DNA from 3 places in the Brevibacterium sp. VCM10 genome. Region 2 is predicted to be linked to each of the others. Evidence: predicted binding sites of a transcription regulator. Region 2 holds the regulator's gene; each other region holds the start of a gene.
What was found. Region 2 encodes HrcA, which represses chaperone genes, less so after heat shock. Its sites were predicted from a motif close to TTNGCACTCGNNNNNNNCGAGTGCNAA; they were not measured.
Positions count from the first base shown of each region.

Region 1: the regulator HrcA is predicted to act here: its motif matches at 2,345-2,371, upstream of groES (co-chaperone GroES).
Region 3: the regulator HrcA is predicted to act here: its motif matches at 3,013-3,039, upstream of groL (chaperonin GroEL).

Region 1 is NZ_JAJB01000029.1:99,370-107,358, forward strand. It holds gene groL (chaperonin GroEL) at 268-1,860, opposite strand; gene groES (co-chaperone GroES) at 1,897-2,190, opposite strand; gene AD89_RS0109040 (resuscitation-promoting factor) at 2,702-3,919, opposite strand; gene AD89_RS0109045 (TatD family hydrolase) at 4,197-5,198, opposite strand; gene metG (methionine--tRNA ligase) at 5,198-6,913, opposite strand; gene AD89_RS0109055 (hypothetical protein) at 7,117-7,989, opposite strand, start outside.
Region 2 is NZ_JAJB01000023.1:110,924-118,912, reverse strand. It holds gene hemW (radical SAM family heme chaperone HemW) at 1-991, shown strand, start outside; gene AD89_RS0106930 (DUF4870 domain-containing protein) at 1,078-1,761, opposite strand; gene AD89_RS0106925 (DUF4870 domain-containing protein) at 1,847-2,539, opposite strand; gene AD89_RS0106920 (DUF3097 family protein) at 2,689-3,552, opposite strand; gene hrcA (heat-inducible transcriptional repressor HrcA) at 3,714-4,754, shown strand; gene dnaJ (molecular chaperone DnaJ) at 4,882-5,997, shown strand; gene AD89_RS0106905 (16S rRNA (uracil(1498)-N(3))-methyltransferase) at 5,994-6,755, shown strand; gene AD89_RS0106900 (PhoH family protein) at 6,856-7,890, shown strand; gene ybeY (rRNA maturation RNase YbeY) at 7,887-7,989, shown strand, end outside.
Region 3 is NZ_JAJB01000061.1:5,020-13,008, forward strand. It holds gene AD89_RS0115730 (aldehyde dehydrogenase family protein) at 1-850, shown strand, start outside; gene AD89_RS0115735 (DUF3263 domain-containing protein) at 1,147-1,413, shown strand; gene AD89_RS0115740 (LytR C-terminal domain-containing protein) at 1,416-1,979, shown strand; gene AD89_RS0115745 (cold-shock protein) at 2,427-2,630, shown strand; gene groL (chaperonin GroEL) at 3,196-4,839, shown strand; gene AD89_RS0115755 (hypothetical protein) at 5,141-5,482, shown strand; gene AD89_RS0115760 (DUF1707 SHOCT-like domain-containing protein) at 5,567-6,334, opposite strand; gene AD89_RS0115765 (sulfite exporter TauE/SafE family protein) at 6,411-7,160, shown strand; gene AD89_RS0115770 (hypothetical protein) at 7,422-7,989, shown strand, end outside.

The DNA.
Region 1 (7,989 bases), on a different contig from region 2:
AGTTCAATCGAATGTTCCGATCACTGTAACCACAGCGATGCGTTCGATCGTGAACTGCACCTGTCCCCGAGGTGAATACGTTCGCATCGAAGTCGACAACGGAGACAGCCGCGGAGGCGACCGCCCTGAACGCATTGAAAGTGTGGCGGGCCGCCTCGGCGAGGGTGCATACGCCGATGAGTGCGAGAGTGAATGCGACAGTGGCCCGGAACGTGATGTTCCGGGCCACTGTCGTGGTCAGAGTTGACTGACGTCCGAGCGGGTCGCTCAGTCCTCGTCTTCCTCGTCCTTCTTCTCGACGACCAGGGTCTCGGTGGTGAGAACCAGGGCGGCGATCGAAGCGGCGTTGCGCAGTGCCGAACGGGTGACCTTGACGGGGTCGATGATTCCGGCGCCGATGAGGTCGCCGTATTCGTCGATGGCGGCGTTGTAGCCCTGGCCGGACTCGAGGTCCTGGACCTTGGCGACGACGACGTAGCCGTCCTGGCCGGCGTTGGCGGCGATCCAGCGCAGCGGCTGGACGACTCCGCGCTTGACGATCTCGGCACCGGTGAGTGCGTCACCGGTCAGACCGAGGTCGTTGCCGTCGAGAACCTTCGCAGCGTGGATCAGAGCTGATCCACCACCGGCGACGACGCCCTCTTCGATGGCGGCACGAGTAGCGGACACAGCGTCTTCGACGCGGTGCTTGCGCTCCTTGAGCTCCACCTCGGTGGCGGCGCCGACCTTGATGACGGCGACTCCGCCGGAGAGCTTGGCCAAGCGCTCCTGCAGCTTCTCACGGTCCCAGTCGGAATCGGTGTTCTCGACCTCGGCGCGGATCTGTGCGACACGACCGGCAACAGCATCGTCGGAACCAGCACCATCGATGATGGTGGTGTTGTCCTTGGTGACGGTGATGGTGCGGGCGTTGCCGAGCTCTTCCAGGGTGACCTGGTCGAGCTTCATGCCCATGTCCGGGGTGACGACCTGGCCACCGGTGAGGACGGCGAGGTCCTCGAGGATGGCCTTGCGGCGGTCACCGAAGCCGGGAGCCTTGACGGCGGCGACGTTGATGATTCCGCGCAGCTTGTTGACGACCAGGGTCGACAGTGCCTCACCCTCGATGTCCTCGGCGACGATGAACAGCGGCTTGCCGGCCTGCTGCACCTTCTCGAGGACGGGCAGGAGCTCCTGGATGTTGGAGATCTTGCCCTGGTTGATGAGAATGAGCGCGTCGGAGAGCACAGCCTCCTGACGATCAGCATCGGTCACGAAGTGCGGCGACAGGAAGCCCTTGTCGAACTGCATTCCTTCGGTGATCTCGAGCTCGACGGACGCGGCCTGCGACTCGTCGATCGTGATGACGCCGTCCTTGCCGACCTTGTCGAAGGCATCGGCGATGAGCTTGCCGATCTCGGGCGACTGAGCCGACAGACCGGCGACGTGTGCGATCTCCGAGGAGTCGGCGACGTCGCGGGCGATCGTGCCCAGCTGCTGCGAGACGGCCTCGACGGCGGTCTCGATGCCGCGCTTGAGCTGTCCGGGTGCGGCACCTGCGGCAACGTTGCGCAGTCCTTCGTTGACGAAGGCCTGAGCGAGAACGGTCGCGGTGGTGGTTCCGTCGCCGGCGATGTCGTTGGTCTTGGTGGCGACTTCCTTGGCCAGCTGTGCGCCGAGGTTCTCGTACGCATCGTCGACCTCGACCTCACGGGCGATGGTCACACCATCGTTCGTGATCGTGGGAGCGCCCCACTTCTTGTCGAGCACGACGTTGCGGCCCTTGGGTCCCAGTGTCACCTTGACGGTGTCGGCCAGGGTGTTGACACCCTTTTCGAGTGCACGACGGGCTTCGTCGTTGAATTCCAATGATTTAGGCATTCGTCCTCCTGTCAGTGAAGTGGTTGTTCAGGGGATTCAGCCGATGACGGCGAGCACGTCGCGAGCCGAGAGCACGAGGAACTCTTCGCCTGCGTACTTGACTTCGGTGCCTCCGAACTTGGAGTAGATGACCTTGTCGCCGACGGCGACGTCGACCGGCACGCGGTTGCCGTTGTCAGCAACGCGGCCCGGGCCCACTGCGACAACTTCGCCTTCCTGAGGCTTCTCCTTGGCGGTTTCGGGAATGACCAGACCACTGGCGGTAGTCTGTTCTGCTTCGACCTGACGGATGACAATCCGATCTTCGAGTGGCTTGATGGAGACCGACATATCGGGCCCTCTCCCTTCGCTGGGTTCTATTTCATCGAGTCAGACGGCGGCTGCTGCCATGAACCTCTCGTCGTCGCGGGTGCCGAGCGATTCGACCGTCTCATGAAACTGGCACTCAATGAGTGCTAGTGCTAATTCTGACTCTAGAACGCTCTTAGCACTCGGTCAACTTGAGTGCCAGCAATTCGTCATGCTCTGGGCGAAAGTTCAGTTCGGGGGCTGCGTGTGGGGGCTGCGCGGGGGTGGCACCGGTGTCGACTTCCGTTGGCACCGGTGTCGAGTTCCGGTCGATCCGTGCGGGAATGCGCGGGTCTTTCCAGCACGGATCGTCCGCAACTCGCACCTCCACCCTGCCCCGACGGGCACGAAAGAGCGTGGGCCCCGAGGATTCTTCCTCGGGGCCCACGCTCCTTGCTGACCGCCTCAGCTCAGTTGTCGATATCTGTTGTCAATGGCGGCCAGAGTTCAATGCCGTCAGGCGCCCAGTCGGCACCCCGGCTCCGATCTCAGATCAGGCGCAGGCCCACTGTCCCCAGCCGGCTGCGGCCTGGAGCTTCTTGGCACGCTCGAACTGCTCCCGCGGGCTGGCATCGATCGGGTTGCCGCTGCCGCCCATGGACTGCCAGGTGGCGAGCTTGAACTGGAACAGACCGAAGTGCGCGCGGTTCGACTGGTTCACCGCACGAGGGTTGAAGTTCGACTCGCACTTGGCGACCTGGTACCACTTGGATCCGGGTCCGCCGAGCATCGCCTTGATCTCAGCGGTGGACATGGAACCGCCGCTCGATCCGGAGCCGCCGCCGGTGCTCGAGTCACCGGAGTCGCCCGAACCGGAATCGCCGGAGTCACCCGAGTCGGAGCCTCCGGTGTCGGCCGGTTCTTCCTTCTTCTTGGTGCCCTGGATGACGACCTTGGTCTTGGGTTCGGAGAGGACCTTCTCGTCCTTCTTCTCCTTCTTGACCTCTTCGCCGTTGATCATCTTGACCTTGTAGGTGACCTGCTTCACGCCATCCTTGCCCTCGGTCTCGACCTTGGTCTCGCCCTCGTAGAGGGAGTCGGACTTCTTGGTCTCGACCTTGGCCTTGATGGCCTGCTTGTCCTTGACGGTGTCGTTCTCCACGCGGTTGACCGTGAGCACCTGGCCGTCGGAGACCTCGGCGGACATCGGTACGGACAAGAAGTCGTCCTCATCGAGCTTGACGCCCGTGTCCTTAAGCGCCTCCTTCGCGGTGCCCACAGCGGCCGAGACCTTGTGGTCCTTGCCGTCGGCGACGACGGTGAGGTCCTTCGACGTGGTCACCTCGATGTCGTTGCCCTCGTCCTTCAGCCGCTGGCTGGCCTTCGCGTTGAGGTCGGCGCCCTTCGCGTCGACGCCGAGGTCGGCCAGAGCCTGACCCACGGTGTTCGCGTTGGTCCATTCGTCGGATTCCTTGCCATCGACGGACAGCGCCACCTTCTTCGCCGTGTTGACGGTGATCGTCATGTCACGGTCGACCTTGGTGCCCACACCGGGCTTGACCTGGTCGCGCTTATCGACATCGATTTCGTGGCTGTCGAGGATGTCCCCGACCGTTCCGCCGAAGGTCCGGATCTCTTCGGCCTGCCCGTTGACCTCCAAGGTCACAGGCTTGTTCATGGTCACAACCGCGCCCGTGCCACCGACGAGTCCGGTGATCACGACCGCCTGTGCAGCGATCTGAACCTTGCGGTTCTTCAGAAAATCAATCACAAAAATATCCCTGAGCAGAGTTTATCGACCCGTTCACTGTAACCGATTCGTTACACGGTTCGCAAAATATCACGGAAATGTAACGGTGTGAGTTTCCTGAGGGCGTGTCTGACCTGGAGTTCCCCATGTTTCAGGGGCAGTCCCGACCGTGACATCTCCTCGCCGAGGCGGCGCACCGATTCGTTACCTCGCTCACTGAGCCTGAGGTTCGGCCCAGCCCGACGGTCGCAGTGCGACACGCGCCAACGGTCGGTCGCTCATCGATCGGCTGGAGTTCTCAGTCCCAGCTGCCGAGGGCCCGCTCCGCGTTGGTCCACACGGCCGCACACAGATCCTCTTCGCTCATTCCACGCACCTCGGCGAGTTTCCGCGCCGTGATCGCCGTGAGGTAGGGACCTCCCGGCTTCCCGCGGTGCGGGTGCGGGGTGAGGAAGGGTGCGTCGGTCTCCGTCAGCAGCAGCTCCAGTGGAGCGGCCGCCGCGGCCCGCCGCAGCTCGTCGGCGTTCTTGAACGTGAGGTTGCCGGCGAAGGACATGTAGTAGCCTTCCGCGGCGCATTCGCGGGCCATCGCCTCGTCACCGGAGTAGCAGTGGAAGATCGTGACCTCGGGGGCGCCTTCCTCTCTGAGGATGCGCAGCACATCGGCGTGTGCCTCCCGGTCGTGGATCTGCAGGGCGCGTCCCGTGCGCTTGGCGATCTCGATGTGGGCACGGAAGGAGCGCTGCTGTTCGGCGACGCCATCCTCCGCTGTGCGGAAGTAGTCGAGACCGGTCTCCCCCACCACACGCATGCGCTCATGCGAACTCACGAGCGATTCGATCTCGGTCAGCGCGTCGTCGAGCAGGCCGCGTTCGGCCAGCCGCGGTGCCTCGTTCGGGTGCAGGGCGGCTCCGCCGATCATCCACGTCCGCCCCTCGGCAGGAGGAGCGGGCACAGTGCGGGGGTCGGCCGCCTCGGCGGGGGATCCCACCTGCGTGGCCGCCTCGGCGGGGGTGGCTGAGAATTGGGACGCCACGAGCGCTGTCGTCCACCGGGCTGCCGGCAGGTCGCAGCCGATCTGGACGATGCGACGGACTCCCGCCTCGGCGGCGGTGTCATGGAAGAAATCCAGCGTCGGGAACTCTTCGTCCGTCTCCGGGGTCACCTCGGGTTCGGGTTCGCCGGCGCCCAACGGCAGCCGCACACCCGTGCAGATGTCGAGGTGGGTGTGGGTGTCGACGATGGGGTGAGCGAGTGGTTCGGGCACCGGTGGATAGGTTCCGGCGGCGCGCGAGGCCATTATTCGGTCTCCTCCACGAACTTCGGGAACACGGGTTCGGGCTTCGGCAGGGGTGTGCCCGGCTCGAGCGGGAACTCGACGGCCGCGAACGACCGGGGATCCGCCTCGGCGGCGGCGATGCCATCGGCAGCGGCCTCGGCGACATTCGGCGCCAGGGCGGCCGACGCGTAGGCGGCACCGGCGGCGACACCGATGCCCGCACCCGCGGACACGGTGCCCATCGCCTCGGCGCCGGATCCGGAATCGACGGCGGTCGGCAGGACCTTCGCACCGGCCTCACCGTTGCCTTCGGGCACACCGAGGAGGTCGAGGATCTTGCCCGCGGAATCGGGCATGACCGGCTGGATGAGGATGGAGATGATGCGCACGACCTCGATCGTCACCCACAGCACGGTGGCCATGCGGTCGGGGTCGGACTTCTTCAGCTTCCACGGCTCCTGTGCGGAGAAGTAGCGGTTGGCCTCGGACAGCACCTTCCAACAGGCCTCGACGTAGAGGTGGAGAGCCTGGGTGTCGACGTGACGTCGGGCGGTGTCCGGTACGGCCCGGGCGAGGGCGAGGAGCTTTTCATCCGCCTCGCTGAGTTCGCCTGGCTGCGGCACCTGGGCGTCGCAGTTCTTCTGGATCATCGACAGCGAACGCTGGGCGAGGTTGCCGTATTCGTTGGCGAGGTCGGAGTTCTTCCGGGTGATGATCGAGTCCTTCGTGTACGAACCGTCGTGGCCGTAGGAGAACTCACGGAAGAGGAAGAAGCGCAGGGTGTCCAGGCCGAAGGCGTCGACGAGGTCGAGGGGGTCGACGACGTTGCCGACGGACTTCGACATCTTCTCACCGGAGTTGAAGAGGAAGCCGTGGGCGTGGACGCGCCCCGGCAGCTCGATGCCGGCGCTCATGAGGAACGCGGGCCAGTAGACCGAGTGGAAGCGGATGATGTCCTTGCCGATGATGTGGACGTCTGCGGGCCACCACTTCGCGAACTTCTCGTCGTCGTCCGGGAAACCGGCGGCGGTGATGTAGTTCGTCAGGGCGTCGATCCACACGTACATCACGTGCTTGTCGTTGCCGGGCACCGGCACGCCCCAGTCGAAGGTGGTGCGGGAGACGGAGAGGTCCTTGAGCCCGGAGGAGACGAACGAGGCGATCTCGTTGCGGCGGGAGTCCGGGCCGATGAACTCGGGGTGGTTCTTATACAGCTCGAGCAGCTTGTCCTGGTACTTCGAGAGGCGGAAGAAGTAGGACTCCTCTTCGGTCCAGGTCACCTCGGTGCGGGTTTCCTTGGACAGGCGGACGCCGTCGACGACTTCGGTTTCGTCGTCGGTGTAGAAGGCCTCGTCGCGCACGGAGTACCAGCCGGAGTACGTGTCGAGGTAGATGTCGCCGGCCTCTTCGAGCTTGCGCCAGATGGCCTGCGACGCGGTGTAGTGGTCGTCGTCGGTGGTGCGGATGAACCGGTCGAAGGTCGAGCCGAGGGCGAGTTGGGTGTCGCGGAAGTTCTTCGCGTTGTCGTCAGCGAGTTCCTTGGGGGTGATACCGAGCTTGTTCGCCGCCTGCAGCATCTTCAGTCCGTGCTCGTCCGTGCCGGTGCAGAAGAAGACATCATGATTGTCCAGTCGCTTGAACCGGGCGATCGTGTCGGCCGCAATGTACTCATAGGCATGCCCGATGTGAATGGCCCCGTTGGGGTAGGCAATCGCTGTCGTCAAGTAGTAACCCATAGGGAACTCAGTCTAAGGGACGCGGTGCGGCGGGCGTGCATGGGCGGGTGCGGGACCTTCGACCGCGAAAGCACCGTTTGAGTCGAATAGCCCCTGTTTGAACACGTGCTGTGCGCCTCAAACCGTGTAGCCGCCGCTCTCGACTCCGCTGACAGCACTGCGCGGCTCCGTACGACGGGAGGAGGAGACACCGAGAGACGGAGTCAGAGAACAAGCCTCTTGCGGCACCGCCCACGGAGCTCAGGAGCCTGGTGGAACAGTTTCTCACCGAACTGCTTCGGCGACTGGACCTCATTGAACTTGAAGCGCACTACTTTGTAACCCATCGCCAGCAGACGATTGTGCTGCCGGCTCTCCTTGTTCATGAGGTCGAAGCCTCCATCGACATATTTCTGAGATCCGTCCACATAGAGAGCCACCTGGTCCTCACGGAGAAGGAAATCGAGTCTCGTCAGCAGACGACCTCCGTCGAGGATTTCGATCTGTTGGGCAAAGTCACTTAGTCCGAGCAGATGCAGATTGAACGCCGCTCGGCTTTCCGCGTAGCTTTCGGAAAGGGGCGACGCAAGCCTTGCCAGCTTGGACGCAACCTTCTTTCCTTTGGCCAGACGTATGATCGGCTCCAGAAAGAGGTCGATCTGCATTTGGGGAACATCGCCGAGCAGAGTGGGCGGATACCCGAGTCTGAAAATGAGGTCCTCGTCGTCGCCGAGCATACGGCGACGGAGCACGTGTTCCATCGCTGCGAATCCGGCGGCGTTTCCGAGTTCGCTTCGAAGGTCCAGCGCAGTGCGAACCGGGGTCGTCACCCGCAGCCCGGCAACAGTGCAGATGTCTTCCGCCGCGATCGTCCTGCGCCGACGCACCAGTTCACTGGTCCGCGTGCTCGCCGCCGGATGGAACACCGACACTGGCTGATCCGGCTCGTTGAACATCCCGATCCGGTGTAATCGCGCAGCTGAGACTCCGCATACGATGTCATCCGGGCGAAAGTGCGGATAGTGGATGATCTGCAGGCGTTTCAGATGTTCTTCATACCTGCGCGCCTGATCAGGTTCTCTGGTCAGGCGCGCTTC
Region 2 (7,989 bases):
CGAGGCTGGGGCGGGCGACCGTGAAGTCTCGACGATCTTCTTCGGCGGGGGCACCCCGACGCTGCTCGCAGCCGACGTGCTCGCCGGGGTGATGGACGATGTCCGCGCCCGCTTCCGCCTGGCCGAGACCGTCGAAGTCACCACCGAAGCAAACCCCGACACCCTGGATCCTGCCTATATCGCGACTCTCGCCGGAGCCGGTGTCAACCGGATCTCCATGGGTATGCAGTCGGCCGTGCCGCATGTGCTCGCGACCTTGGACCGCACCCATGATCCGGAGAAGATCCCCGAGGTGGCTCGCTGGGTCAAGGACGCCGGACTCGAACTCAGCCTCGACCTTATCTACGGCACCCCGGGGGAGTCGATCGACGATTGGCGTCGCTCGCTGGAGGTTGCCCTGTCCAACGAGGTCGATCACATCTCGGCGTATTCCCTCATCGTCGAACCGGGAACGAAGATGGGCGCGATGGTGCGCCGCGGCGAACTGCCGATGCCCGATGAGGACGACTTGGCCGACAAATACGAGATCGCCGACGCCGCGATCTCCGCCGCCGGTCTGCATTGGTACGAGGTGAGCAATTGGTCGACCGGTCCCGATACGCGCTGTGAACACAATCTGGCCTATTGGCGCAATGCCGACTGGTGGGGCTTCGGGCCGGGCGCCCACTCCCATGTCGGGGGTGTGAGGTTCTGGAACGCCAAACATCCGCGTGCCTGGGCCGACCGGCTCGTGGCGGGGCAGTCCCCGTCGATCGGTCGGGAGGTCCTCGATGATCGGACCCGGGAGATCGAGCGGATCATGCTCGCCGCTCGAATCGACCGTGAGCTGCGCCTGGACGCTCTGGCTCCGGGCAGCCAGCAGGCGATCAGAACCTTCGTCGGACAGGGTCTGCTCGACGCGGATGGCGCCGCGGCCGGCTGGTTCCAGCCGACTCTGCAGGGACGTCTCATGGCCGACTACATGGTGCGTATCCTCACCGAATACGTGTGAATGAGTCTCGCCCCGCCATCCGGATCGGGCGGCGGGGCGAGCTGCTCAGCGAATCTGCGTCGGTGGGACTCTCGGGCTGCGTCAGCTCACTTGATCCAGTTCGGAGTCATCGGGATTCGGTAGCCCTCACCGCGGTTGGCTGCCATTCCGGCGATGATCTCGATGACGATCATGTAGATCGAGAGCACCGGCAGGAGCAGCAGGATGAGGAAGCCGATGCCGACGATCGTGAGGATTCCGCCGATCAGTCCGATGCCGAATCCGGCGATGACACCGATGATCAGCAGGTTGAGCGACTGTGCGCCATGATGACGCAGGAACGGCGACTTGTCCTTGTTGATGATGAAGAGGATGAGGGTGACGATCCAGCCGACGCCGACGACGTAGGTGGCGGCGTGTGCGAGGTGTGACCACAGTGCGGTGGTGCGTTCGCTCTGGTCGGCGTTCCAGAATCCGAGTGAGTTCGGACCGTAGGCTGCGTCCGGAAGTTCTGCTCCCACGGGAACACCGGCGGCAGCCGACTGCGCCGAGGATGCTCCCTGGAATCCGTATCCCGCCTGCGGCTGTCCCTGGGGAGCGCCGAAAGGCTGCTGAGAGCCGAAGCCGGGCTGAGATCCCTGCTGAGGGTTCTGCGGCTGCGAGCCGTACTGGGCCTGACCATTCTGCTGCGGCTGCTGCGCTTGCGGCTGCTGTGAGCCCGACTGCGGGGAATAGTTCGGGGGCATCGGCTGTGACTGTCCGTTGTTCGGCTGCTGCGGGTTTTCCGACATGAGAGTCCCTTCAGAGTGTGCGATCACTCCACATTAACCCAGGGAGTGCGGGCTGTCCCAGAGTGCGCGGGGTGACGGGGGATGGTCACTTCACGAAGTTGATGGTGAGCGGAAACCTATACCCCTCGCCCCTGTTCGCTGCGACGGCGGCAATGATGTAGAGGACGCAGTAGACGAGTGGGACGATGACCGCGGCGTACATGATGATGATGCCGATCCCGAAGGTCACCAATGCGAGGATGAAACCGAGGATGCCGAAGACGAAGAGGGCTGCGAAGGTGACGATCGTGTTCGTGATCATCGCGTTGAGTCCCTGACGCGAATGCTCGCGGACGAACGGCGACTCGTCCTTCTTCACGAGGAACATGATGAGCGGCATGAAGCCGAACAGAAGCGCGCCGAGGTGGGTCCACAGAGCCGTGGTCCGGTCGGGTTCGGGGGCCATCCAGAACTGTTCGGAGCCGGGTCCGTACGCCTGCTCGGGCAGGGAGCGGGAGTCGAACATCGCCGGGTTGTGCATCTGCGGCATGCCGTAACCCGGCTGCGCGCCAAATCCAGTCTGCCCACCGTACCCCGGCTGCGCACCGTACCCCGGCTGACCGCCGTAACCAGGCTGCGCGCCGAACGACTGTTGTGAGCCGTAGCCCGTCTGACCACTGTGCGTCTGCGGCCGAGAATACTGCTGGCCCTGCGGCGCGTAGGGCTGCTGCGGGCCCGACGCCTGAGAGTAGTTCGGCGGCATCGGTCGGCTGCCGGGCTGCTCGGGGTGGTGCGACATGGGGATCCTTTCGAAGAACGCTTGCCCTCCAGACTAGCCGAGCCCCGTGTCCCGAGGATGTCGGGAAAGCCTCACTCCTGTGACAGTTTCGGCACACGCCGACAGCTCACCGTGACCACCACGGGCCACCGCCGCACCACCGAAGCCAATCAGCCGACGGTGACGAAGTCGATGAGCTCCTCGACCCGACCCGACAGCGTCGGTTCGACATCGGCGATGGTGCTCACCTTCCCGAGGATGCGCACCCAGCCGCGAGCGACGTCCCGATGATCGGCGTGCGGCCATCCGATGCGACGCAGTATTCCCGTCTTCCAGTCCTCACCGCGGGGGACGACCGGCCATTGCCGGATGCCGACGACATGGGGCTTCACCGCCTGCCAGATATCGACGTAGGGGTGGCCGATGATGTGGACGACGTCGCGGTAGCGCGGATCGGCACGGACCGCCTCGGCGATCTTCGATTCCTTCGTCCCAGTCACCAGGTGATCGGCGAGGACACCGACCCGATGGTCCCGATCCGGACCGAAGGCTGCGAGCTTGTCGGCGACGTCGTCGAGACCGCCCAGGGGTTCGACGACGACGCCTTCGATGCGCAGATCATCGCCCCAGATCTTCTCGACGAGTTCGGCATCGTGCTTGCCCTCCACCCAGATCCGCGATCCACGAGCCACCCGAGCCTTCGCGCCGACCACGGCGCGAGACCCGGAAGCCGTCCGCCCGGGCTGCTGCGCCTTCTTCTTCGGCAGCTGCACATCGACGGGCTGTCCTTCGAGGAGGAAACCCGGTCCCAAGGGAAAGGCCCGGACCTTGCCGACGCGGTCCTCGAGCTTGACGACGACACCGGCCGTGGTCTTCTCCGCGCCGACGACAGCACCGACATAGCCGCTCATCGCATCCTCGAGAACCATGCCCAGGCCGAGCTCGACCTGGCGGGACTTCTGCGGACGGTGCGACGACGGCGAGGAACCGGAGAGCACATCGGGGCCATAGCGATCAAAAGCATTCACGGGCACCCACCATAATCAAGGACGGTCTTGCAGGCGCGCAGACCCGCAGGTCACCCCCAGAAATGAATTCCGGGGACGAGAAGCGTAGAATTGGCACTCAGGCTCAAGGAGTGCCAAGTATCGGCACGGGACCGTGATCGGCTGAAGAGACGGAGAGGAGAACCGCGATGAACGACAGCAGACGTGCACAGGTGCTGCGCGCCATCGTCGAGGACTTCGTCGCCACCAACGAACCCGTGGGATCGAAGGCGATCGTCCAGCGCCACACCCTCGGCGTCTCCCCGGCCACGATCCGCAACGATATGGCCCAGCTCGAGCAAGAAGGCTATATCGCCCAGCCCCACACCTCGGCCGGTCGGATCCCCACCGACCTCGGCTACCGGATGTTCGTCGACCGCATCGACGAGTTCAAACCGCTGACCACCGCCGAGCGCCGCGCGATCTTCCAGCTCATCGACGGCGATGTCGACCTCGACGAGATGCTCGACCGCACCGTCCGCGTGCTCTCCGGCCTCACCCGCCAGGTGGCGCTCATCCAATACCCGACGGTGTCGCGGGCGCGCATCAAACACGTCGAGATCGTCGGCCTCGGCCCCGGCCGGATCCTCGTCGTCCTCATCACCGACGCCGGTCAGGTCGAGCAAAAGTCCGTGATCTCCCCGACCCCGCTCGATGAGGATGCCGTCCGCGGGCTGCGCGACCAGATCAATGCCGAATTCGCCGGACGCACGCTCGCGCAGGTCTTCGGTTCGTCCCCCACCGCCGAGGCGGTCGCCACCGAATCGAGCGAGTCGGCGGGACGTGACGAGTCCGGACTCACACAGGTCAGGGCCGCCGTCATCGACCTCGTCGCCGCGACCCGCGAAGAGCGCATCATCATGGCCGGGACTGCGAACCTCGCCCGTTCCGGCAGCGAATTCGGAGAGAAGATGGCCCCGATCCTCGAGGCCTTCGAGGAGCAGGTGGTCCTGCTCCGGCTGCTCACCTCGATGGCAGAGGACCATGAGGGGATCAGCGTGCGCATCGGGCGTGAGAATACTCACGAATCGTTCAGCTCGACTTCCGTCGTCGCCGCCGAATATGGTCATGACGCGGGTTCGTCGGCCAGACTGGCGGTGCTCGGCCCGACCCGGATGGACTATCCGACGACGATCTCGGCAGTCCGTGCCGTCGCGAAGTACGTGTCCTCGATCCTCGACCGAGGGTAGGGCCGGTGCAGTGACGACGACCAGGGGCGCCCGCAGTCGGGCAGCGCGAAGCCGGTGAGCACCGCGCACCAGCGCAGCCACCACCACGAACAGAGAAGACCACTACGTCAGGGAGAGAGAAGTTTCTGTGGCCGATCACTATGAAACACTCGGAGTGTCCAAAGACGCTTCCGCGGCTGAGATCAAGTCGTCGTACCGGAAGCTGGCACGCAAGTACCACCCGGACGTCAATCCCGGTCACGAAGACGAATTCAAAGCCATCTCACTGGCCTACGACGTGCTCTCGGATCCGGAGAAGCGCCGCAACTACGATATGGGCGGCGGCGAAAACGGTCAGGGCTTCCCCGCCGGCGGCGGCTTCGGCGGGTTCGGAGACATCTTCGAGACCTTCTTCGGCGGTGGCGGCGGACAGGCCGGAGGCCCCATCCCGCGCACACAGCGCGGCAAGGACGCCCTCGTCGGCGTCAACATCGACTTGAAGACCGCGGCCTTCGGCGGCACCGTCGATCTCGACGTGACCACTGCGGTCGTCTGCGACACCTGTTCGGGTGCCGGCACGCAGGAGGGCACGAAGATCGAGACCTGCTCGCTGTGCCACGGAGCCGGCAGCGTCCAGCGCATGACCCGGACCCTGCTGGGCCAGATGGTCACGAACCAGACCTGCAACTCCTGCCACGGCTTCGGCACCGTCATCCCCAACCCCTGCCTCAACTGCCAGGGCGACGGACGGGTGCGCAAACAGCGGACCATGAAGATCCGCATCCCCGCCGGCGTCTCCGACGGCACCCGCATCCAGCTGTCCAGCCAGGGAGAGGTCGGTCCCGGCGGCGGACCCGCCGGTGATCTCTTCGTCGAGGTCATGGTCACCCGCCACGAGGTGTTCCAACGCGACGGCGACAACCTCCGGGCCGCCGTCTCGGTGCCGATGACCGCAGCGACCCTGGGAGCGACCATCCCGTTCGAGACCTTCGACGGCACCCAGGACCTCACCATCGCCGCCGGCACCCAGTCCGGCACCGTCGTCAAACTCCCCGGACTCGGCGCCTCCCGCCTGCGCTCGGAGACTCGCGGCGACCTGCTCATCACCGTCGACGTCCTCACCCCGGACGCCCTCGACGATGAACAGCGCGAACTGCTCGAGAAGCTCGCCGAACTGCGCGGAGAAGAAGCACCGCGGGCCCAGATCTCGACGGAGAACCGCGGAATGTTCTCCCGCATGCGTGAGAGGTTCGCCGGTCGGTGAGTCTTCCCGTCTTCCGCTCCGCCACCGCCGCCGAGGCGGTCGTCGGGTCCGCTCTCACCCTCGGCGAGGACGTGGCCGGGCACGCGGTGCGGGTGCGTCGGATCGGTCCCGGCGAGGACATCGACATCGTCGACGGGGACGGCACACGGGTGCGCGGAACCGTCACGGCCGCCTCGGCGAGCGAGCTGACGATCGACGTCACCGCGGTGACGCACGAGGACAGCACCGGCCCACGCCTCGTGCTCGTCCAGGCCCTGGCCAAGGGCGACCGAGACCTGCAGGCGATCGAAACGGCCACGGAGATCGGCGTCGACGACGTCATTCCCTGGGCCGCCGAACGTTCGATCGCCGACTGGCCGGCGAAGAAGCGGGAGAAGATGGCCGCGAAATGGGAGAACCTGCTGAATGCGGCCTCCCTGCAGGCGAGACGCTCCCGGTTTCCGGTGCTGCGCGAACTCGTCCGCGGGGCCTCCCTGGCCACAGCCTTCGACGAGTCCGATGCGGTCTTCGTCCTCCACGAGACCGCTCAGCGCAGACTCTCCGCAGCGCTGGCCGATCTGATCGCGGAGGGCAATTCGCCGCTGCCGGAGCGCATCGTCTTCGTCGTCGGGCCCGAAGGCGGCATCAGCGACGGCGAACTCGCAGCCCTGACCGGCCGTGGAGCGAGACCGGTGCTGCTGGGACCGACGATCCTGCGTTCGTCATCGGCAGGACCCGCCGGTCTCGTCCTGGCCCAGAATTCATTGGGCCGTTGGTGAGACACCGGACTAGGATGGAAGCACACTCTGGCGCCGCCGGTGACGGTGCGCCCACTTGCAAAGGAACATTCTGGACATCACCCCACCGAACCCGAACGCCATGAACCCCACCGACTCGGACGCCGCCGCACCCGGCGACGGTGCCGCGGGCAATGATGCCGTGACGGACACACGCGACGCCGAACGTGACACCGTGCGGCTGGTCATCCCGGACTCCATCGACCTCGTCGCCTTCTTCGGCCCCGGAGAGTCGAATCTGCGCGCCCTGGAGAAGACCTTCGACGACCTCGACATCCACGTCCGGGCCAATCAGGTCCAGGTCACCGGTGACCCCCAGCGCGTCGAAGCCTTCGTCAGCGTCATCGGGGAACTCAAGAAGCTGCACACGGCCGGCCATCGCATCAACGAAGAGACGATCGAGAGGGTCACGACGTTCTCCTCCGAGGGCGCGGCCGCCTCGGCGGTGCTCGGCACGAACATCCTGTCCACCAGGGGAAAGTCGATCCGTCCGAAGACGATGGGCCAGCACGACTACGTCAGGGCCATCCGCAACCACACGATCACCTTCGGCATCGGTCCGGCCGGAACCGGCAAGACCTACCTGGCGATGGCGATGGCCGTCAACGCCCTCCAGCACAAAGAGGTCTCGCGGATCATCCTCACCCGGCCTGCCGTCGAAGCCGGCGAATCCCTGGGCTATCTGCCCGGCACGCTCAATGACAAGATCGACCCGTATGTGCGTCCGCTCTATGACGCCCTCCACGACATGGTCGACCCCGAGTCGATCCCGCTGCTCATCGAGACCGGCACGATCGAGGTCGCTCCCTTGGCCTATATGCGCGGGCGCACCCTCAACGACGCCTTCATCATCCTCGACGAAGCCCAGAACACGACGGCCGAGCAGATGAAGATGTTCCTCACCCGCCTCGGCTTCGGATCGCGCATGGTCGTCACCGGTGACATCTCTCAGATCGACCTGCCGGGCAAGACCCGCAGCGGACTCAAGGTCGTCCGCGACATCCTCGACGGGATCGATGACCTGCAGTTCTGCGAACTGGGCAGCAAGGACGTCGTCCGGCATTCGCTGGTGACGAAGATCGTCGAAGCCTACGACCTGTGGGGGAGTGCCGAATGAACACCGAGATCCTCAATGAGACCGACGCCGAGGTGGACCTCGACGAAGTCGTGGCCCTGACCGAATACTTGGGCACTGCCCTGCACATGCACCCGGGGG
Region 3 (7,989 bases), on a different contig from region 2:
TGTCGTCACCGGCAAGGGGTCGGTCATCGGTGAGGCCCTCAACGTCCACCCGGACGTCGACAAGGTCTCATTCACCGGATCGACGAGCGTAGGCCGACACGTCGCCGAGGTGGCCGGTGGCCGTCTCGCGCATTCGTCGATGGAGCTCGGCGGCAAGTCCCCGAACATCATCTTCCCGGACTCGAACGACGACGACACCCTCGAGCAGGTGCTGCTCTCGACCCGCTTCGCCCGCCAGGGGCAGTCGTGCACCATGGGCTCGCGCCTGTTCCTCCACGAAGACATCTACGACGACTTCCTGTCCAAGCTCGTCGACGCGGTGTCGAAGATGAAGGTCGGTGACCCCCGCGATGAGTCCACCGACATCGGCTGCATCATCAATGAGAAGCAGTACGACCAGGTCGCCGGCTACATCGAGATGGGCAAGTCGATGGACGGCGTCGAGATCGCCTATGACGGCTCCGATTCGCTGGAAGTCGGCGAGCCCGGCTTCTACCACGCACCGGTGATCTTCTCGAAGGCGAAGAACGACTGGCAGACCAGCCGCGAAGAGATCTTCGGCCCTGTCCTCTCGGTCATCCCGTGGAAGGACATCGACGAGGTCATCGACATGGCCAACGACTCCGACTTCGGTCTCGCGGCCTTCGTCTTCACCAAGGACGTCGACGCGGCCCTGACCATGGCCAACCGGATCGAATCCGGCTGGGTCCAGGTCAACCAGGGCGGCGGTCAGCTGGCCGGACAGTCCTACGGCGGCATGAAGACCTCCGGTTTCGGACGCGAGGCTTCGCTGGAGGGCATGCTCGAGGGCTTCACCCAGATCAAGCAGGTCAACATCCGCATCCGCTGATCCGATTCCGCCGAGGCGGCCCCGCACTCTCGGTCGGATGTGGGGTCGGTCCGATCCTCGAGATCGGGTCACTCGATCCGCCGGGGCGGCCCCGCCTCGGCGGAGGTCGTTCCCTTCACCCCGTCGTCACGGTCACCGATCCGGTGTCATGCGGCGGGGTGATGCGGTTGGTGCGGGGCTGACATGGGCCGTTCGGGGACCGACCTCACATCCGCGGCGGCGCGCCGGAAATTTCGGTACCGTCGTTCGGGCGATAATATAGAAGCACAGACACCTCTCGAAGGAGCACAACATCTATGCCGCCGAATGACGACACCTCAGAACTGAGCGAGCTCGAGGTGGCCGTTTTGGAATTCGAGCGGCGGTGGTGGAAATACGGTGGAGCCAAGGATCACGCGATCCGTGAGCGCTTCGACATGTCTGCCACCAGCTACTTCCAGATACTGAACTCGCTTCTCGACAACCCTGCAGCACTGGCCAGCGACCCCATGCTGGTCAAGCGCCTTCGCCGAATCCGCAGCACGCGGCAGAGCGAACGCGCCCAAGCCCGCGTCTCGAGGTAGACATGACCGACGAATTCGACGAGATCGAGCCCGGCCGGCGCAGCGGTGCCCATCGACAGGAATCCGCGGCGTCGTCGAACGTCGGTGCCATCTCGCTGGTCATCATCCTCGCCCTGGTCGCGGTCCTGCTGGTCGTGGCCGCCATCAACATCATCTTCTCCTCGATGGGCAACCCCGAATCGAAGATCGCCGATCCTCCGGCCTCCGAATCGGCATCGGCCGAACCCTCACCGAGTGAGAGCGAGGTCAGCGTCGCAGACGACTCGATCACCGTCGACGTCCTTAACGGCTCCGGCGTCTCCGGCGCCGCGAAGAAGTTCTCCGAGGCGGTCGAAGTGAAAGGCTGGACGCTCGGCGAGGTCGGAAACTACTCGACCGCACTCACCGTGTCGACCGTGTACTACAACGGCGAGGAGAACGCCTCGCAGGCCAAGCTCGTCGCCGAATCGTTGGGAGTCTCGGCCACGGAGGCCTCGTCCGACTTCGAAGCGGATATCACCGTCGTCATCTGCTCGGACATCGCCGATCGCGGACCCGAGCCCAGCGCAGGCGGGGACTCGGAGTGATCCGAAGCGATTCGGCCGCGCGGCAATGTGACTGCGTCGGTCGGATCGGTTCGGCCTCGACCGATGTGGCTGCGAGCCCGTCATGAGTCGGCCGCCTCGGTTGCGGTCGGGGATGGGACGGTCGGCCACCTCGGCGAATTTCTGACCGAACGGTCTGATTCCATTCGCTGCGATCCCCGCTGTGAACTGGGCAGAAATCCTTAGATAACGAATCTATAACAGTGCTGAACCGCTCGAGGTGGGATGCGCGCCTGCGGTAGAGTTGCAACAGCTAGGCAAGCACAGCACCTTGTGTTCTATTCGTGCTTCACCGAGATAATTCTCTAGAGGTCAATGAGAGAAGTCGCGGGGTCAGTTGAGTTTTACTAGCTTCCGTATCTCAGGTGTGGTCATCTGATAGCGGCTGCGATGCGGGATTTCAATGGCACTGCACTGTATGGAGAAGTAATGGCACAAGGTACCGTCAAGTGGTTCAACGCTGAAAAGGGCTACGGATTCATCACCCTCGAAGGCGACAACCAGGACGTGTTCGTTCACTGGAGCGCAATCCAGATGGACGGCTACCGCTCTCTCGAAGAGGGCCAGCAGGTTCAGTTCGAAGTGGGAGAAGGACAAAAGGGTCCTCAGGCGGAGTCCGTCACCCTCCTCTGAGACTGGCTGCTGTCAGCACAGTTTTCTGATCCGCTGCGGCGGGTGGTCGGAACGGCCTTCGGGCCAACCGGCACCAACCGCACGGGGGAAGCGCCGAGCAGGCAACTGTTCGGCGCTTTTCAGTGCCCGCGGGGGAGTGCCAGCGTGGGTGCGGGGGAGCGGCCGCGGCAGTGCCCGCCAGAGCGGGAGATTCGATGCGGCACGGTTTAGGTTGAGCAGCACATGTTTGAAATCGTGCTTCTCAACTTTGATAGGGCCGTGAGCAGACTGGCCGGGTCGAGAGGCGTTTCGCGCTGGGCCGAAATGACCTTTGCGCCTTCCTCCGGCGCCCAGAACTCGTGGCTCGCACCCCCCGCGTGCCCGTCATGGCAGGCAATGATTATTTGCACTCGCATGGGGAGAGTGCTAAATCTAGTACTGGTGAAAACCGATGGGTTCCCACCAGTCGTCTCGAGAGCGTGGTCCATATGTGGAATGGAACATGCGGACACACTCTCTGCCGTCGCGGGCGTTGACGACTGCTCTGGATTCCCACTCCACTCCATCAGGGAGGATCTAAGCCACTATGGCAAAGATGATTGCATTCGACGAAGAAGCTCGTCGAGGACTCGAAGCTGGCCTCAACCAGCTTGCGGACGCGGTCAAGGTGACCCTTGGACCCCGCGGTCGCAATGTCGTGCTCGAAAAGCAGTGGGGCGCACCGACCATCACCAACGATGGCGTCTCCATTGCCAAGGAGATCGAACTCGAGGACCCCTACGAGAAGATCGGCGCCGAGCTCGTCAAGGAAGTCGCCAAGAAGACTGACGACGTCGCAGGCGACGGAACCACCACCGCTACCGTGCTCGCACAGGCTCTCGTCCGCGAAGGTCTGCGCAACGTGGCAGCCGGTGCTGATCCGCTCAGCCTCAAGCGCGGCATCGAGAAGGCCGTTGAGGCCGTCACGAACGTCCTGCTGAACAACGCCATCGACATCGAGACCAAGGAACAGATCGCCGCCACCGCAGGCATCTCCGCCGGAGATCCCGCCATCGGTGAACTGATCGCCGAGGCCATCGACAAGGTCGGCAAGGAAGGCGTCGTCACCGTCGAGGAGTCCAACACCTTCGGACTCGAACTCGAACTGACCGAGGGTATGCGCTTCGACAAGGGCTACATCTCCGGTTACTTCGTCACTGACACCGATCGCCAGGAAGCTGTCCTTGAGGATCCCTACATCCTCATCGTCAACTCCAAGATCTCGAACGTGAAGGACCTGCTGCCCGTCCTCGAGAAGGTTCAGCAGTCCAACAAGCCGCTGTTCATCATCGCCGAAGACGTCGAGGGCGAAGCCCTGGCCGTCCTGGTGCTGAACAAGCTCAAGGGCACCTTCAAGTCCGTGGCCGTCAAGGCTCCGGGCTTCGGTGACCGTCGCAAGGCTCAGCTCGCCGACATCGCCATCCTCACCGGTGGCCAGGTCGTGTCCGAGGAAGTCGGACTCAAGCTCGACAGCGTGACCACCGACCTGCTGGGCACCGCCCGCAAGGTCGTCATCACCAAGGACGAGACCACCATCGTCGAGGGCGCAGGAGACGCCGAGGAGATCGCCGGACGGGTCGCTCAGATCCGCGCCGAGATCGAGAACTCGGACTCCGACTACGACCGTGAGAAGCTGCAGGAACGTCTGGCCAAGCTGGCCGGCGGTGTTGCAGTCATCAAGGCCGGAGCCGCCACCGAGGTTGAGCTCAAGGAAACCAAGCACCGCATCGAAGATGCCGTGCGCAACGCCAAGGCTGCTGTGGAAGAGGGAATCGTCGCCGGTGGCGGCGTCTCGCTCATCCAGGCGGGCAAGGCCGCATTCGCGGACCTCGCACTCTCCGGAGACGAGGCCACCGGTGCCAACATCGTCAAGGTTGCCATCGAAGCCCCGCTCAAGCAGATCGCCACGAACGCCGGCCTCGAAGCCGGTGTGGTTGCCGACAAGGTCGCGAACCTCGAAGCCGGATTCGGTCTCAACGCCGCAACTGGTGACTACGAGGATCTGCTGGCCGCCGGCATCAACGACCCGGTCAAGGTGACCCGCTCTGCCCTGCAGAACGCCGCCTCGATCGCCGGTCTGTTCCTCACCACCGAGTCGGTCGTCGCCGACAAGCCCGAAAAGGCCCCCGCAGGTGCAGACGCAGCTGCCGGCATGGACGGCATGGGTGGAATGGGCGGCATGGGCTTCTGATAGCCACCGCTCGTTCGATCGGCCGTGCCGGTGCCCGCAAGGGCGCCGGCACGGCCGTTTTCGCGCCCGGGCGCCCGGCGCCCGGGTCCCGGCCCCCGGGTCCCGGGTCCCGGGTCCCGGCTCCCGGGTCTCGGGTCCCGGCCCCACGGTCGGGTCGTTCAGGCGGACGTGTCCGCCCGTCGTGAGTCGGCGACCATCTTCGCCGAGGCGGCCCGCCGACCCGTTGTTCTGGATCCTCCACCCGCATAGGCTGGGCCTATGAACTTCACCGGCACCGATGCCTGCGGAAACAGTCCGAAGAATGTCTTCGTCGCAACGTTCGAAGACAATCCTCTTCAACGGCGACCGAGACGCGCTGACCGAGGCGATAGCCGACGACTGCGTCCTCCAGATCGTCCACCCCTCCGACGTCGAGACCCACACGGGCCGGGAAGCCGTCGTCGAGGCGCTGCTGCAGCTGTCCGCGCATTCGCCGGAGGTCGGTCACCTCGAAGCGGCGATCACTCACGGCAAGGCCGCTGCGGCGTGGGGATACTGGCAGGCCGAGGCGGACGGCGACGACCTGAAGCACTTCTCCCACACCATGTGGTTCACCACGCACAAGGCGCAGGCGTTCGGCCAGATGAGGATCTTCCAGGCCTGAGCCGGAACTGGACAGGTCGGGCCTGAGCTATAACCGAACCAACCTGAGCCAATTCAGAACGGAACCGACCGTGGACGTCAGCGCTCAGTCCCAGGGGTTGTCGCGGGGATGACGGCGCTGCCCCCGCCCCTGGTCCCTCTCATCGCGGCGGGAATTCTGCCCGGGAGAGTACGGCGGGTGGGACGGATGCGGCGGCTGCAAGCCCGTACCGAAGTCGGCTTCATAATCTCGTTCGGGATGCTCGCCGTCGTCGAGCTGTCGTTGGGCCTCGGCATCGCCGAGGTGCGCCCGGGCCCGACGCGTGAGCTCCTTCTTCCGATTGCGGATGATCTCGTCCTTGTGCGCGATGCGCCCCAACCCGCCGAACAGCATGGGCACGATGACGAAGATCGGCCAGAAGAAGATGAACTCACCGCGCGCGATCGACGTGATCGCCCAGATCGCCAGCACGATCCCGACCGGACCCGCGACGGCACCGAGCAGTGACTGGCGCACCCGATCCCGGTAGTACTTCTGCGCCGCAGCATCGATCTGCTCCGGCGTGATCGGCACCCGATCTTCCGCGAGCCGCGCCAGTGCCTGGGCGCGTCCAGCATCATCGAGCCGGTCCGGTTCGACCTCGGCCGGATCGGCAAGGACGAGGTCGTCGATCAGCGCTGGGATCTCACCGAGGGTTTTGACCGTCGCGGCCGCCTCGGTGCGTTCGTCGAACTCGTCGGCGTCGAGCTGGCCGCGGGCATAGGCCTCGGAGAGGACATCACTGACGACCGCGCGATCGGCATCCGATGCCCGGACCTGCCCATACGATCGCGGATCTGCGCTGAACCTCGACCATAGTTCACTGGCGTTCATGGTGAATACTCTAACCCCGCGGTCAGCGGTGAGACTGAGGATCAGCCGGGAATCGGGCTGGACTAGACTCGACCGCGTGGAACCCGTCGTCGTGCTCATCTTCTTCGCCGTGTTCCTCGGCGCATTGTCCCAACGCGTCACCGGGATGGGATTCGGCCTGGTCAGCGGTCCCTTCCTCGTGCTCCTCCTCGATCCGTTCAGCGGCGTCATCCTCGTCAACATCTGCGGAATCGTCGCCTCATTCTCCGTCTTCGTCCGCACCTTCGCCGAGGTGGCATGGCCGCCGTTCCGACACCTTGCCTTGGGCGCGGTGATCGGCGCCGTCGCCGGCGCGCTTCTCTCGTCGTCGATGCCCACTCCACCGCTGCAGATCCTCATCGGCGCACTCATCATCGTCTCCCTCATCAGTTCACTGACCTTGGGGAAGCTGGGCCGGTCGATTCCCGCGAACTTCGGCACACGGATGACGGCCGGACTCTTCTCCGGGGCGATGTCGGCGGCAGCCGGCGCCGGGGGACCGGCGGTGAGCGCCTACGCTGTGCTGACGAACTGGGAGCAGCGGTCGTTCGCGGCCACCCTGCAGCCGTTCCTCGTCGTCGGGAACGTCTCGGCGGTGGTGATGAAAGTGGTCGTCGACGGAGGGGCCTGGCCACATCTGGAGATCGGAGTCTGGGCCGGGCTCGGTCTCGTCCTCGTTGCCGGCCTCCTCGGCGGTGATCGGCTGGCCCGTCACATCGACGTCGGCGTCGCGCGGATCGGGATGCTCGTCCTCGCATTCGGCGGCGGAATCGCGGCCTTGGTCAAGGGCTTCCTGGGGCTTGTGTGAGGCGGTCGCCCATGGGACGAGCGACGGTGTCACATGACCGGCGCGCACCGGATGTTGAGCGCCTGCAGCTGCGCCGTCGTCGATGGCCTGGGATTGACTTGTCGTCGATGGCTTGGGATTGAGGATTGAGTTGTCGTCGATGGTCTGCGACTGCGTCGCTGATCGCCTGGAACTGAGCAGATGTGGGGCACAGGCTCAGACGCCTGTCAGTTTCATCGGGCATACTGTTCGAGGACAAAGCTAGCCTGGGAGGCATGGATCGTGACTGAAGTATTTCTGTTGCTGCTCGTAGTTCTCGGGGCCGTCTTCTTCATCGGCCACCGCAAGGAGAAGAAGCGGCAGCAGGAATTGCACGCCGCCGAACTTCAGCAGGTGAAGAAGACCGCTGAAGAGGACGTCACCTCGTTCGGCGAGGAAGTCGCCGACCTCGACGTCATCACCGCGGGAGTCGACCTCGACACGGGCGGAGCGCAGGACTACAAGCAGGCGCTCGACTCGTACGATGTGGCCAAGGAGACGCTCGAGAAGGTCTCCGAACCCGCTGACATCCGTCACGTCACCGAGGCGCTCGAAGACGGCCGTTACGCCGCCAAGTGCGTTCGCGCCCGGGTCGAAGGCAAACCCCTGCCGGTGCGTCGTCCGCCCTGCTTCTTCAACCCCCAGCACGGACCCTCGGTCGAAGACATCGACTGGGCTCCGGCCGGCGGTCAGCTGCGCCCGGTTCCCGTGTGCGCCGCCGACGCCGAACGCGTCGCCGTCGGTGCTGATCCGCTGGTGCGCAAGGTCGTGACCGGAGACGGACACACCCGTCGCGCCTACTGGGAGGCCG